Linked DNA regions of Verrucomicrobium spinosum DSM 4136 = JCM 18804. The protein of the gene in region 1 interacts with the protein of each later gene in a pairwise test. Links are inferred from orthologs where the notes say so. Each region holds a gene or a part of one and is shown in the gene's direction. Other genes may lie near its edges.

Region 1 (7,266 bases):
GACTGGCTTTGGCTCGATCCAGGAAGCGGAGCCGGGGCACATCACCTTTCTGGGTAATCCGCGGTACGCTCCGGCGCTCAAAAAATCCCGTGCCAGCGTGCTGCTGACGGGCGAGGATTTTCAGGACATTCCGGAATCCATGGCCGTTATCCGCGTGGCGAACCCGACGTTGCAGTTCTCCATTGTGATCCAGAAGTTTGGCCCGCCCAAGCGGGAGATCCAGACCGGCGTTCACCCCACAGCAGTCATCAGCGAGACAGCAAAGCTCAACCCTGAGCGAGTTTACATCGGCCCCCATGTAGTGATCGAGGACGATGTGGAGATCGGCGATGGAACGGCCATCTACGCGGGTTCCTTTATCGGCCACGGTTCCCGTCTAGGGGAGGGGTGCTTGCTTCATGCCCATGCCGTGATCAAGGACCGCTGCATCCTCGGTGACAGGGTCATTATTCACAGCGGGGCCATGATTGGTACGGACGGTTTCGGTTACGAGTTCAGCAATGGCCGTCACCTCAAGATCGACCAGGTGGGCATTGTGCAGCTGGATGACGACGTGGAAGTCGGATCCTGCACCACCATTGACCGTGCGCGCTTCGGTCGCACCTGGATCGGTGAGGGGAGCAAGATCGACAACCTGGTCCAGATCGCCCACAACGTGATTACGGGGAAGCATTGCCTTATTGTCTCCCAGGTCGGCATCTCCGGGAGCACCCGCCTGGGCGACTATGTCACCATGGCGGGACAGGTGGGAGTGGCCGGGCATCTGAAAATTGGCGACAAGATCACGGTGATGGCCAAGTCAGGGATCACCAAGGATCTCTCGGAGTCCGGCGTCTATACGGGATACCCCGCCAAGCCTCTCATGGAGGGGCGTCGTGCTCTCACCTACCCCGGCCGCGTGCCGGAGATCCTGGACCGCCTGAAAGCGATGGAAAAAAGAGTCCAGGAGCTTGAGGCCAGACTGGGGGCTGGCCAGGAGGCGTGATCTTGGAAGGTGGAAGTGAGTTTTCGGAAATAGCGAACTGTCTTTGACCTCACACAAAGGCACGACGGCACAAAGAAAGGGCAGCCAAGGAACGTCCGCAGTGCAGATGCTCGGTCGAAGCTCTTCCTTGAAGAGGATCGGGCTATGAGCCCTGCCTTGACGAGGCTCAAGCGAGTCAACCCTGGGTGCCTCCGCAGAGGAGGATCAGGTGGGAAAGCTGACAATATCCGCTCTCTCCATCGCTACCTCCATGTCTGCAAGTTTCGCCTGCCCAGCTGATTTCACTCAATTTCGACAGTCTCCGGTTATCCCCGGGTTCGCCGCGACATTCTGCCGCAGTGCGGCTTGTGAGGTGGCGCCGTTCTGTTCTCTCCTGTACCGCAGATCGGCTCCCGGCAGCCTTCCTCCGCTGTTTCCCCATCCTTTGTGCCATCCTGCTCGGCTGGGAGAAAACGGCCCTCCCTGCCTCTTGCCCTTACTTTTTACCGTTTCCTGCGCTAAACTCCCACTATGACTCGATCCAACCAACCTCCCCAGCTGCCGCAGTTCCCGCAGATGCCCCAGATAAAGGTCAGTCTTCGCACCCTTGGTCTTGGGGCGGTAGGGCTGTTCCTCGTGATCGGCGTGCTGACCAGCTTCTACACGGTGCCGGCGGAGTCCGTGGGCGTGGTGCAACGGTTCGGCCGCTACCTGGAAACGAGCGGTCCCGGCCTGCGCTTCCGCATACCCTTCGGCGTCGATCGCGTCACGGAGGTGCCGGTTCAGCGCCAGCTCAAGATGGAGTTTGGTTTTTCCACTGGCTACACCACGAATGAGTACCAGAGCTCCAGGGAGTCCGAGGCGGAGAAGAACATGGTCACGGGTGACCTGAACGCCGCAGAGGTGGAGTGGGTGGTGCAGTACGGTGTGACTGACGCGCGCGCCTACCTCTTCCATCTCCGTACGCCGGAGGCCACCCTTCGTGATGTGGCGGAGAGCGTGATGCGTGAGGTGGTGGGGGATCGCACGGTGGATGAGGTGCTCACCTTCGGACGTGAGGACATCCAGATGGAGGTGCGCAAGCAGCTGGTGACCGTGGTGGACCGCCTGGGCATGGGCCTGCGCGTGGAGCAGGTGCAACTGACCAACGTGCGCCCCCCGCGCCCGGTGCAGCGCTCGTTTGATGAAGTGAGCCGTGCCCAGCAGGAGCGGGAGCAGTTGATCAACCAGGCCAATGGGGAATACAACAAGGTGGTGCCCCGGGCTCGTGGCGAGGCCGAGCAGAAGGTCAGCGAGGCAGAGGGCTACGCCGTGAAACGCGTGAACGAAGCCGAGGGCGACGTCGCCCGCTTCAATGCCCTGCTGACCCAGTATGAAAAGGCTCCTGAGGTGACCCGTCAGCGCATCTACCTGGAAACCATGGCCGAAGTCATTCCCAAGTTGGGCGGCAAGATCATCCTGGATGACGCGGCCAAACAGTTCCTGCCCCTCATGCACCTCCAGCAGCCGCAACCCCAGGTGCCGGTGCCTTACCAGCAGCCCGCTCCCCAGCGTCAGGTCACCCAGCCGGTGCGTTGATCCTGAAACCTCCGGCAACTTTTCATCCGTTTTGTCCCCCATCTTTTTCTCATGAAAGCTTCCATTTACCTCCTGTCCCTGGCAGGTGCCGTGCTGCTGCTCTTTCTCTTCTCCGTCAGCGCCTACACCGTGGGTGAGACCGAGCAAATCATCATCACCCAGTTCGGCGAGCCCGTGGGTGGTGCCATCAACAACCGGCTTGAGAAGAATGAGGCCGGTCTTCACTTCAAGGCACCTTTCATTCAGCAGGTACACCGTTTCGAGAAGCGCATCCTCGAGTGGGACGGTCCTTCTGACTCCATGTCCACCCGTGAGAAGCTCACCGTCGTGGTGAATGCCTTCGCCCGATGGCGCATCGCCGATCCCCTCCGCTACTACCAGAGCCTTCGTGACGAGCGCAGCGCGCTTTCCCGCATCACCGACATCGTCGGCAGCGCCACCCGCGGTGTCGTGGCCAAGCACGACCTTGTAGAGGTGGTGCGCAGCGACAAGACGCGCAAGGTGGAGGTGGAGAAACTCTCGGTGCAGGGCATCGCTGTGGTGACGCAGCTCCCGGCCATCCAGTACGGTCGCTCTGTTCTGGAGAAGGAAGTCCTGGCTGCCGCCGCGGAGAGCGCCAAGGCCTGGGGCATCGAGATCCTGGAGGTGCAGTTCAAGCGCATCAACTACAACCCGGCCGTGAGCGACAAGATCTATGACCGCATGACCTCTGAGCGCATGCAGATTGCCGAACGTTTTCGCTCTGAAGGCGAGGGTGAGGCCGCCAAGATCATTGGTCGCAAGGAGAAGGACCTCCGCGAGATCGAATCCAGCGCCTACCGCAAGGTTCAGGAAATTCAGGGTGAGGCCGACGCCAAAGCCACCGAGATCTACGCCCAGGCTTACAACACCAGCACCTCCGCCGCCCAGCTCTACCAGTTCGTCAAGACCCTGGAGACCTACAAAACCACCCTCGGCCGCGACAGCACCCTCATCCTCACGACGGACAGCGACTTCTTCAAGTACCTGAAGTCCATGAACCCGGAAGGGAAGACGGAACCGGTGGTGACACCCGCAGCGAAGCCAACGCAAGCCAAAGCGTCGCCTGCACCCGCCGTAATGCCAGCACCTGCCCCAGTGCCAACCCCTGCGCCTGCGTCAGCGCCTGTGCCGACTCCGGTGGCGCAGTGATTTGGTGAAACAGCTCCTGGTGGTCTTTGAACCACCGGGGGCAGTGGAGGAACGGGGGGTGTTGTGTATTTCATGGAACCCACGAAGTTGTTTCTTGGCGAGCGCCGGAGCCCCGCTGGCGCATCCACAAACCGGTGGCGGGAGTGCCACTTCAGGAGGGCCGAAGGTCCGGCGTGATACCAGCCTTGGGCAACGCCCAAGGAAAAGATGCCTAACCAACCCCATGAGGGCTGAAGGCCCGGCCTCATCAAACCTGCCCACGACGAGCATCCCTGAATGACCCCGGGCCTACAGCCCTCAACATCTAAAGCTAACGCCAACCTTGGGCGTTGCCCAAGGCTGGGTATCACCCCGGGCTTTCAGCCCTCAGCTCGTTCGCAAAAAGGAGATCATCGGCCCCGCCGCATTTTCCCTTATGGCATTCGCCTTCAGGCGGGACGGCTCAGTGACCAGGAGATCTATGAACACCTGCTGGCCAAAGCCCCAGCCTGGGAAATGGAGTCGCCCGCACTGACCCTTCGCATTGTCCGATTCATGTGGATGTATGTCGATGCCTATACGGAGTAGTCAGGTTCCTCAAACACGACCTGCGCCACTGAAGTGACACAGCCGTCCCGGCTGTGCGTGCTACCGGCGTCCCGCCGGTTTTGTCCGCCGCTCCCGCTAGCACATTTCATGAGCGAGCTGAATTAGTTAGTAGTGCAAGCTTCCGCGTGATTCAGGTGGGCCTATAAGTAAAAAAGGGATTTTGAGTGGCTAGGGTAAAGAGTCAATTCGTGGATAAACCTCTTCAGGGTTTGGGAGGTCTTATCTACAGGGTTGCAATATCAATATGCTACAAAAAAACTAAACAGCGCAAAAAGTGTTCGTTTTCCTCATGCGTAAAAAAGTTCTGCGACAAGTTGAAAAAAGACAATCTTACGCTAGCGATTCACAAAGGAACCTTAGATATGGCGAGGACAAAAAGAGCGCAGAATAGGTGTAAGGATTGCGGTTACACCTGGTACCCCAAAGGCAAGAATCTCTCTCGTCGATGCCCAAGTTGTGGTGGTAGCAACGTTACGTATGCTGGATGTGGATGTCTGGGGCTTGTCGTTGTCGGCATTGGTATCGCATTTTTTGCTTCTATGCTTTCAGGCCCCCGTGAGAGTGCTCCCCCGGCTCAACTTCCGGAATCTCTGTCTCCCTCAAATCCAAGTACTGCTGTTCCAACATCTGGTCATGATTTTGCAGTTGGTACAAAGACTATGGGAACGACAGGAAGCTCGACGGCGACCGCCTTGCAGGCGACATTGGCAGTTCCGACTGACACGCGTACCTGGCGCAGCATCGATGGGCGCGAATTGATCGGAAAGGTTACAGGAATCGACCTTGAGAAAGGGGAAATTACCATCGTCCGTGCAGATGGTCAGGTGTACTCATCCTATCCATTGTCTAAATTGCATCCGGATGATGTTCAATTGATCGCTCCACAATACAGTGTTCCGAAGAAATAGTGGGAACGGTCTATTTATAAGCCCCTTCCTCGGCTTGCCTGTATCAGGCAATTCGCCTACAATAGGAAATGCCCACGGAGAATCAGATACTCGAGTGCATGCCCGTATGGGAAGCGTTGTCAGAGCTCTTCCTGGATGACGAACTGTCTCAGGAGGATTGCCAACGCACGGCGTCGGTTCTTGCGGGGAGCAGATACAGCGTCAAAGAGCTTCAGGAAATACTCCTGCATGAGGTCTATCCGGCCTGCGCTCTGAATTTGATTTGCGTGGCGGGCGCCTGGGGAGCTTGGGGTGAAGATTGGATTCGGGAGCACATCGCTCCGCGATACAACCAGCGGCCCCTTGTTCATCTTCCAGCTTTCCAATGGGGTGCCATTGAAGGGCCGTGGGGCGTCGTGAAAACCCTGCTGAGCGAGCAACGCCAAGAAACAATTTGCGCCAGTTGACGCCCCCAAGCCTCTTGCCTGAAAACGATGCCCCAGCAAGTTCGCCCACATCAGCTCTCCACTTCGTCTCCAGCTTCATCGTGGGAGCTGATAGTGTGGCTGGTTGCCGGAGGCTTCTGCCTGTTGGGCTTTTGCCTGGGTGCGCTCATGTTGTACGTGGCTTGGGATCACAACCCTCAGGGAGAGTTTCGCGACGAAACAGGTGTTCACTGGCTGGCCTGGCTCGGCATCGGTTTCAGCTGGTTCATTGCCGTCGCGGGTATTCCCTGTCTCATGCCCGCTTCCGTTTCGTGCATCTTGTTTCTGGTCAGACGGAGATGATCTGAGTTTGACGAGATGCCGAAGCTGCACCAAGGGCGGTGATTGAAGCAATGCTGAACCCATCCGTCGTCACCATCGCCAATGCCTACTTGGCTTCTCATCTGGGTTGCTCGCCGCACAGTCTGTTTGCTGCTCCATTGAGTATCCAGATCCACGGTGGTGACCTTGCAGACTACTGGGGTGCCTTTGCCATGTTCCGGCATGGGGCGGCGATCGTCTCGTTGCCATCGACCTGTGCGGACAAACTCAAAGGGCTGCTGGCAAAGGTGGTTTCCGATTGCTCACCCGCGAGCTTTGCCAAGGCGCTCGCATCCGTCGCTTCGGTGGTCATCGGTCCTGCGTCCATCGGCTATGCAACCGCCGTCATTCCACCGGAACATCCCGTCAGGTCACTCGTTCCGGGCGACGTTGTTGCCTTTCACGCTTTGCAGCAGGGCTGCGATGCCACGGAGTGGGAACACGGAGGCTGCGTCGCCGGCTCTCCTGCGTCGGGCGTATTCACCAAGGACCAACTGGTGGCCGTGGCGAGTTATGAAGTGTGGGGCGGCACGATCGCCCACATCTCGGTCATCACCCACCCGGATTTCAGAGGGCAGGGCCTCGGCCGCAGTGCGGTGGCGCATGTCGCCCGGCGCGCGATCCTCAGCGGCCTGCTTCCGCAGTATCGCACCCTGGAGTCCAACGCGGGTTCCATTCGTATTGCGGAATCCCTCGGCTTCCAGCAATATGCTACGTCTATGGCGGTACGGTTGAAGTAGTTGATTCTAAGGTTCGAGGCAACGTCTTTGTGGGCGATCCTGCCTGGGGCAGCATTTGGACTGGCTTTGACGCCAAGGGCGGTTATGGTAGTGCGGTGGTACGGTATGGCGAGTGATCGGGGCACGAATTTTGCCCAGTCCAATAACAGGCACTGGGCATGTGCTTTTCCGCGCCAGCAGCCCAGAGTGGTGGTAGGCTTTAGCCTTCCTGCGAGCGACGAGAGTCGTGCGAATGAACGATCCATGCAAGAAAACAGCAGCCCAATGCCCCCTCAAGACAAGCGGTACTACTCTGGAGAGGCGGTGCACGCTGGTGATGTAGTTCGCTTCAACGGCGTGCCGACCATTGTCGTGTTTGTGAATGACAATCGGGAATATCAACCGGGGTTCAGCGCGGAGGAGTGGGCCCACTTGGGTTCTGGGTTCATGTTGCAGGTGGAGAATGGTGCTTTGGTCTTTCTGGAGGAGGCGGACGAAGATCTTGATTTTGTTTGTCGGGCTTGATGGCGTAAACTGAACGGACCAGGGCTTAC
Region 2 (4,716 bases), 3.8 Mb from region 1 along the record:
AGGTCCTGGGGCTTCTGGAGCGCTTCAAAGTAGATGCGGCGCAGCTCCGAGTAAATGGCCTCCGGATAATCATACCGCATGAACCCCAGGCTGGAGTCGATCTCCTCCTCCATGACGGAGCCATCGATCTTGGAGAACCCGGCAAATACCTCCATGAGCACCGGCAGCATGGTGTTGCCCGCTGAATCCGGGCTACGGCCCGTGAAACGGGTCAGGAGGCGCTGCCACCAAGTTGAGCGCCCACCTGCCAACGGCGATAGAGCCGATCGGGCAGCCCCTTTTTTGGGGCGCGGAGGAGTCGGCTGGGATTCGGCGGGCGGCGTCATGGGTAACGAAGGCGCAAACTAGGCATGGCATACGGGCGCACACAAGGGCAAGTGCATGAGCTGGGCCGCTTTTTGGCCCTGAGCATGACTCAGGGCTTGAACATTCTTGACAACGCTGTCACTAAACCCTTGCTCAGCCGCCGGACCGTGCAATCGGGTGCGTCCGCTGCCTGAGCGTCAGCGTTCCGAAATTTAAGGGTTTCCACGACCTCCGTTCGGTGTATCCTTCCTAAAGCCCTCTTTTACTATTTCACTATGTTCGACGAAGAACAGAATCCCCAGCGCAACAACCGCAAGACGCCCGAGCCCCAGTTTAACTGGAAGGGGTTGGTGCTTCTCGGCGCTTCCGCGCTCATCATCGCATGGGCCTTCTTCCTCAACCAGGACAAGAGTCTGGGGGGAAGTGGCAAAAAGACGTTTGCCGAGTTCAAGCAACTCCTGGAAAACGACCAGATCATCTCCACCAAGGACAAAGAGCTCAAGCTGGTGACCAATCAGGGCACTGGCACTGAGTACCTCAGTGGTTATTACACCAAGGGAGTTTCCGCTGACGGCAAAAACCCTGCGGCCGAAGGCAGCTTCACCACGGAGGTGAACATTGCCTTCCAAAAGGACGAGCTGCACCGCATGATCGAAAAGGCCAACGACGCCCGCCTTGCTGCCGCTGAGAAAGCTGGTTTGGACAAGTCCAAGGTCGAGCTCATCGTCATCACGCCTGAGTATGCCTCCAACTACACGGGCACGATCTTCTTCACCCTGTTGCCGATCTTGGTGTTTGTGGGCCTGTTCCTCCTGATCCGTCAGCAGATGAAGATGGCGGGCCGTGGAGCGATGAGCTTTGGCAAGAGCCGGGCCCGTCTTCTCAACCAGGACCGTAACAAAATCACCTTCAAGGATGTGGCCGGCGTGGAAGAGGCCAAGGAAGAAGTCTGGGAACTGGTGGAATTCCTCAAGGATCCCAAGAAATTCCAGCGCCTGGGTGGCAAGATCCCCAAGGGCGTGCTCATGGTCGGCTCTCCTGGTACGGGTAAGACGCTCCTCGCCAAGGCCATCGCAGGTGAGGCTGACGTGCCATTCTTCAGCATTAGCGGTTCCGACTTCGTCGAGATGTTCGTGGGCGTGGGTGCCAGCCGTGTGCGTGACATGTTCGAGCAGGGCAAGAAAAATGCCCCGTGCCTTATCTTCATTGACGAAATCGATGCCGTGGGCCGCCATCGTGGTCATGGGCTCGGTGGGGGACATGACGAGCGCGAGCAGACGCTGAATGCCATGCTGGTGGAGATGGATGGTTTCGACACTCAGGAAGGTGTCATCATCATTGCCGCCACGAACCGTCCTGATGTGCTGGATCCCGCCCTGCTTCGTCCGGGCCGCTTTGACCGTCAGGTCACGGTGAGCCTTCCAGATGTGAAGGGTCGTGAGGAAATCCTCCGCGTTCATGCCAAGCGCGTGAAGCTGAGCGAGAACGCTGACCTCAGCAAGGTGGCCCGTGGCACCCCCGGCTTCTCCGGTGCGGAGCTTGCCAATATCATCAACGAGGCGGCCCTTCTGGCGGCTCGCAAAAATCTCAAGGCCATTGGTACTCCCGAGCTTGAGGAAGCCCGTGACAAGGTGCGATGGGGCCGTGAGCGCCGTAGCCTTGCTCTGAGCGAGAAGGAAAAGGAGAACACCGCCTACCATGAAGCGGGACACGCCATTCTGATCGAACTTCTGGAGCATACGGATCCCCTGCACAAGGTGACCATCATCCCTCGCGGCCCCTCCCTCGGGTCCACCATGTGGCTGCCTGAAGAGGACAAATTCACCCACCGCAAGAGTGAGCTCCTTGACGACCTCGTGGTCGCCATGGGTGGCCGAGTGGCTGAAGAAGTCCAGTTCAGCGATGTGACCAACGGAGCCATGGGGGACATCCGCCAGGCGACGAACATCGCCCGCAGCATGGTTTGCGCCTGGGGCATGAGCGAGAAGCTCGGCATGGTGGAATACGGAGAAGGGGACGGAGCCGTCTTCCTGGCCCGCGACCTCGGTCGTTCTCGCAACTACAGTGGTGCCACCGCTCAGAAGATTGACGAGGAGGTGAAACGTCTCATCGACGAAGCCTATTCCAAGGCCAAAGACATCCTGCTCGCCAACAAGGACAAGCTGGACGCCATTGCCCATGCCCTTCTGGAGTTTGAGACGCTCGACGGCAGCCACATCAAGGAGATCATGAAGACCGGTAAGATTCAGAATCCTCCCCAGTCACCCAAGCCTCCTACGCCTCCTCCCGTACCCAAGGCTACCCCTGAACGCACTGCCAGTTCTGCTGAGGACGAGCAGGAGGGCGGGTTGCCTGGCGGTGTTGTCGGTGTCCCGGCCTGATTCCTGATCTCCCGATTCTTTCAAAAGAAGCGCCTGCATGCTCTCCAGCGTGCAGGCGCTTTTTTGTGGTCCGGTCAAACCTCCCCCTGCGGGATTTCGTGTATTCGCTGACCTTGAAGGGGTTGCGGGGCAAAAATTCGCCTCGGGAAAAACCCCTTGCGCCACCCCGCGCATCCCAGTACTGTCATTTCTGTCAGTTCGTCAAAGCATGCCGCTTTGAGGCCCAGTCCTGGAAATGCTTCGCAAATGCGCTGCCCAAGCCCGCGAAAAGCACCTAACCGCCTCTCCTTCCAGTCATCCATGACTCCGGAAGCTCTTTGTGCTGCCTTGACCCGTCACCGTGCATCTTCGGCGATGCCAGCCGTCTCCGCCGGTGGCCAGAACTGCATGCGAAGCCCCAGTCGCGCCGCACTTTCTCCGTTCGCTTCGGATATAGCTGGATCTGCCGTTTCTGCGGATCCGTGCCGTGCCACGCCCTGGTCATGCTTCGCTCCGAAACCAGAGAAAACGAAATACCGTTCCGATGAGCGACTACAACAGCAATGGCTCCGGCCGCCCGAATGGGCGCCGTGGAGGCCGCCGCCACCGCAGTGGCAGCAACAACCGCCCCGACAGCACCCGCAGCAGCAATAGCAGCAACAGCGATACCCGCGGAAACTTCCGCCCCAACCGCTCCAAGCCCCCTGAACCTACTGGATTCCAGAAGTTCCTTTCGGTGGTGACGTTCGGTCTGCTTGGCAAGCCCAAAGCTCCTGCCAAACCTGCTCCGCAACCCAAAGCCCCCCGTGAACTTGGCCCGATCGCCCGTGGTGATCGTGAAGCCGCCAAGTCCCGTGTTGAGTCCAGTCCGAAACCAGCCCGTCCCCCGCGGCAGGCCCCGATTTCGACGGAAGTCACCACAGAGCGCCTCTATGTGGGCAACCTGAGCTACGATGCTTCTGAGAGTGACCTCTTTGAGCTCTTCAACGGTTCCGGCCGTGTGAAGAATGCTGAAGTGGTGGTGAACAACCGCACCCAGCGCTCCAAGGGTTTTGCCTTTGTTACCATGATGAGCGTGGACGAGGCGAAAAAGGCCGTGGACGATCTGAACGGCAAAGACTTCATGGGGCGGCCCCTTGTGGTGGGCGGCGCAAAGCCCATGTCTCCTCGTGATGAAGAGGAGCCCCGGAGGGAGTCTTCTGAAGCACCTGCCGCTTCCCCGGAGACGTCCGAAGAGCCCGGCCCGACTCTTGCCGCCTAGGCAAGAGATTTACGGAGATTGACCTTCTTCAACCGCTTGTCGGCTTCTTGCTGACAGGCGGTTTTTTCTTGTGCGCGACAGGTGATGTCCCACCTTGGAGTTGCGCATTAGTTTCTAACTGCCTGCTTTTGTGTCCGTCAGCCCTGTCATCAAACCTTTTTTTGTGGTCGGCCCCACCGGCTCAGGGAAGTCTGCGCTCGCAGTGGAACTGGCGGAGCGTTGGGGTGGGGAGGTGGTGAATGCTGATGCTTTCCAGCTCTATAGGGGGCTCGATATTTGCACCGCGAAACCCACTTCAGAGGAGCGAACAAGGGTGCCTCATCATCTCTACGATGTGCTCGCTCTCACCGAGGTGGGGGATGCGGCCTTCTACTCCGAGCTGGCCAGGCAGGTGATCGATGAGATTGCGTCACGGGGAAAGGTGCCCATCGTGGTGGGGGGCAGCGGGTTGTACGTCAAAGCGCTGACGCACGGCTTGAGTCCTCTGCCGTCAGACGCCAGCCTGCGTTCGAAGCTCGAGCACCTCACTGCCAGAGAACGCGTGGCGTGGTTGTTGATGCGGGATCCCCACGCTGCGACGACGGTGAACTTGAAGAACGACCGCTATGTCACGCGGGCCTTGGAGATCTGCCTCCTTACCAGTCAGCCTCAGTCTGAACTCCGTTCCGCATGGAAGCTGCAAGAGCCAGCCTATCGCGGAATGCGTCTGCAATGGCCCAAGGAGGTGTTGGACATCCGCATCAACCAACGCGTTCTGAACATGGTGAAGGCTGGACTTGTAGAAGAGGT

Evidence for each region. The genes of interacting proteins can lie anywhere in the genome.
Region 2: the proteins of hflC (region 1) and ftsH interact in binary tests that used the Escherichia coli proteins (3 or more experiments, as listed by UniProt). The link is inferred for Verrucomicrobium spinosum DSM 4136 = JCM 18804 from one-to-one orthologs.

Annotation. Positions count from the first base shown.
Region 1 is NZ_ABIZ01000001.1:1,823,363-1,830,628, forward strand. What follows is about bases 1,859-4,652. They hold hflC (protease modulator HflC), read left to right. Parts: upstream 1,859-2,593; coding sequence 2,594-3,712; downstream 3,713-4,652. Other genes in these bases: hflK (FtsH protease activity modulator HflK), read left to right, coding at 1,859-2,542; VSP_RS42015 (hypothetical protein), read left to right, coding at 4,489-4,652. In the rest of the region: lpxD (UDP-3-O-(3-hydroxymyristoyl)glucosamine N-acyltransferase), read left to right, coding at 1-985; more of hflK, read left to right, coding at 1,496-1,858; more of VSP_RS42015, read left to right, coding at 4,653-5,208; VSP_RS34285 (DUF7079 family protein), read left to right, coding at 5,277-5,654; VSP_RS07065 (GNAT family N-acetyltransferase), read left to right, coding at 6,026-6,733; VSP_RS07070 (hypothetical protein), read left to right, coding at 6,998-7,237; VSP_RS07075 (ISAs1-like element ISVsp18 family transposase), read right to left, coding at 7,263-7,266.
Region 2 is NZ_ABIZ01000001.1:5,579,985-5,584,700, reverse strand. The notes cover bases 222-3,134. They hold ftsH (ATP-dependent zinc metalloprotease FtsH), read left to right. Parts: upstream 222-581; coding sequence 582-2,687; downstream 2,688-3,134. Other genes in these bases: VSP_RS22795 (ABC transporter permease), read right to left, coding at 222-326. In the rest of the region: more of VSP_RS22795, read right to left, coding at 1-221; VSP_RS43160 (RNA recognition motif domain-containing protein), read left to right, coding at 3,211-3,927; tRNA (adenosine(37)-N6)-dimethylallyltransferase MiaA, read left to right, coding at 4,058-4,716. UniProt on the Escherichia coli protein: Acts as a processive, ATP-dependent zinc metallopeptidase for both cytoplasmic and membrane proteins. Plays a role in the quality control of integral membrane proteins.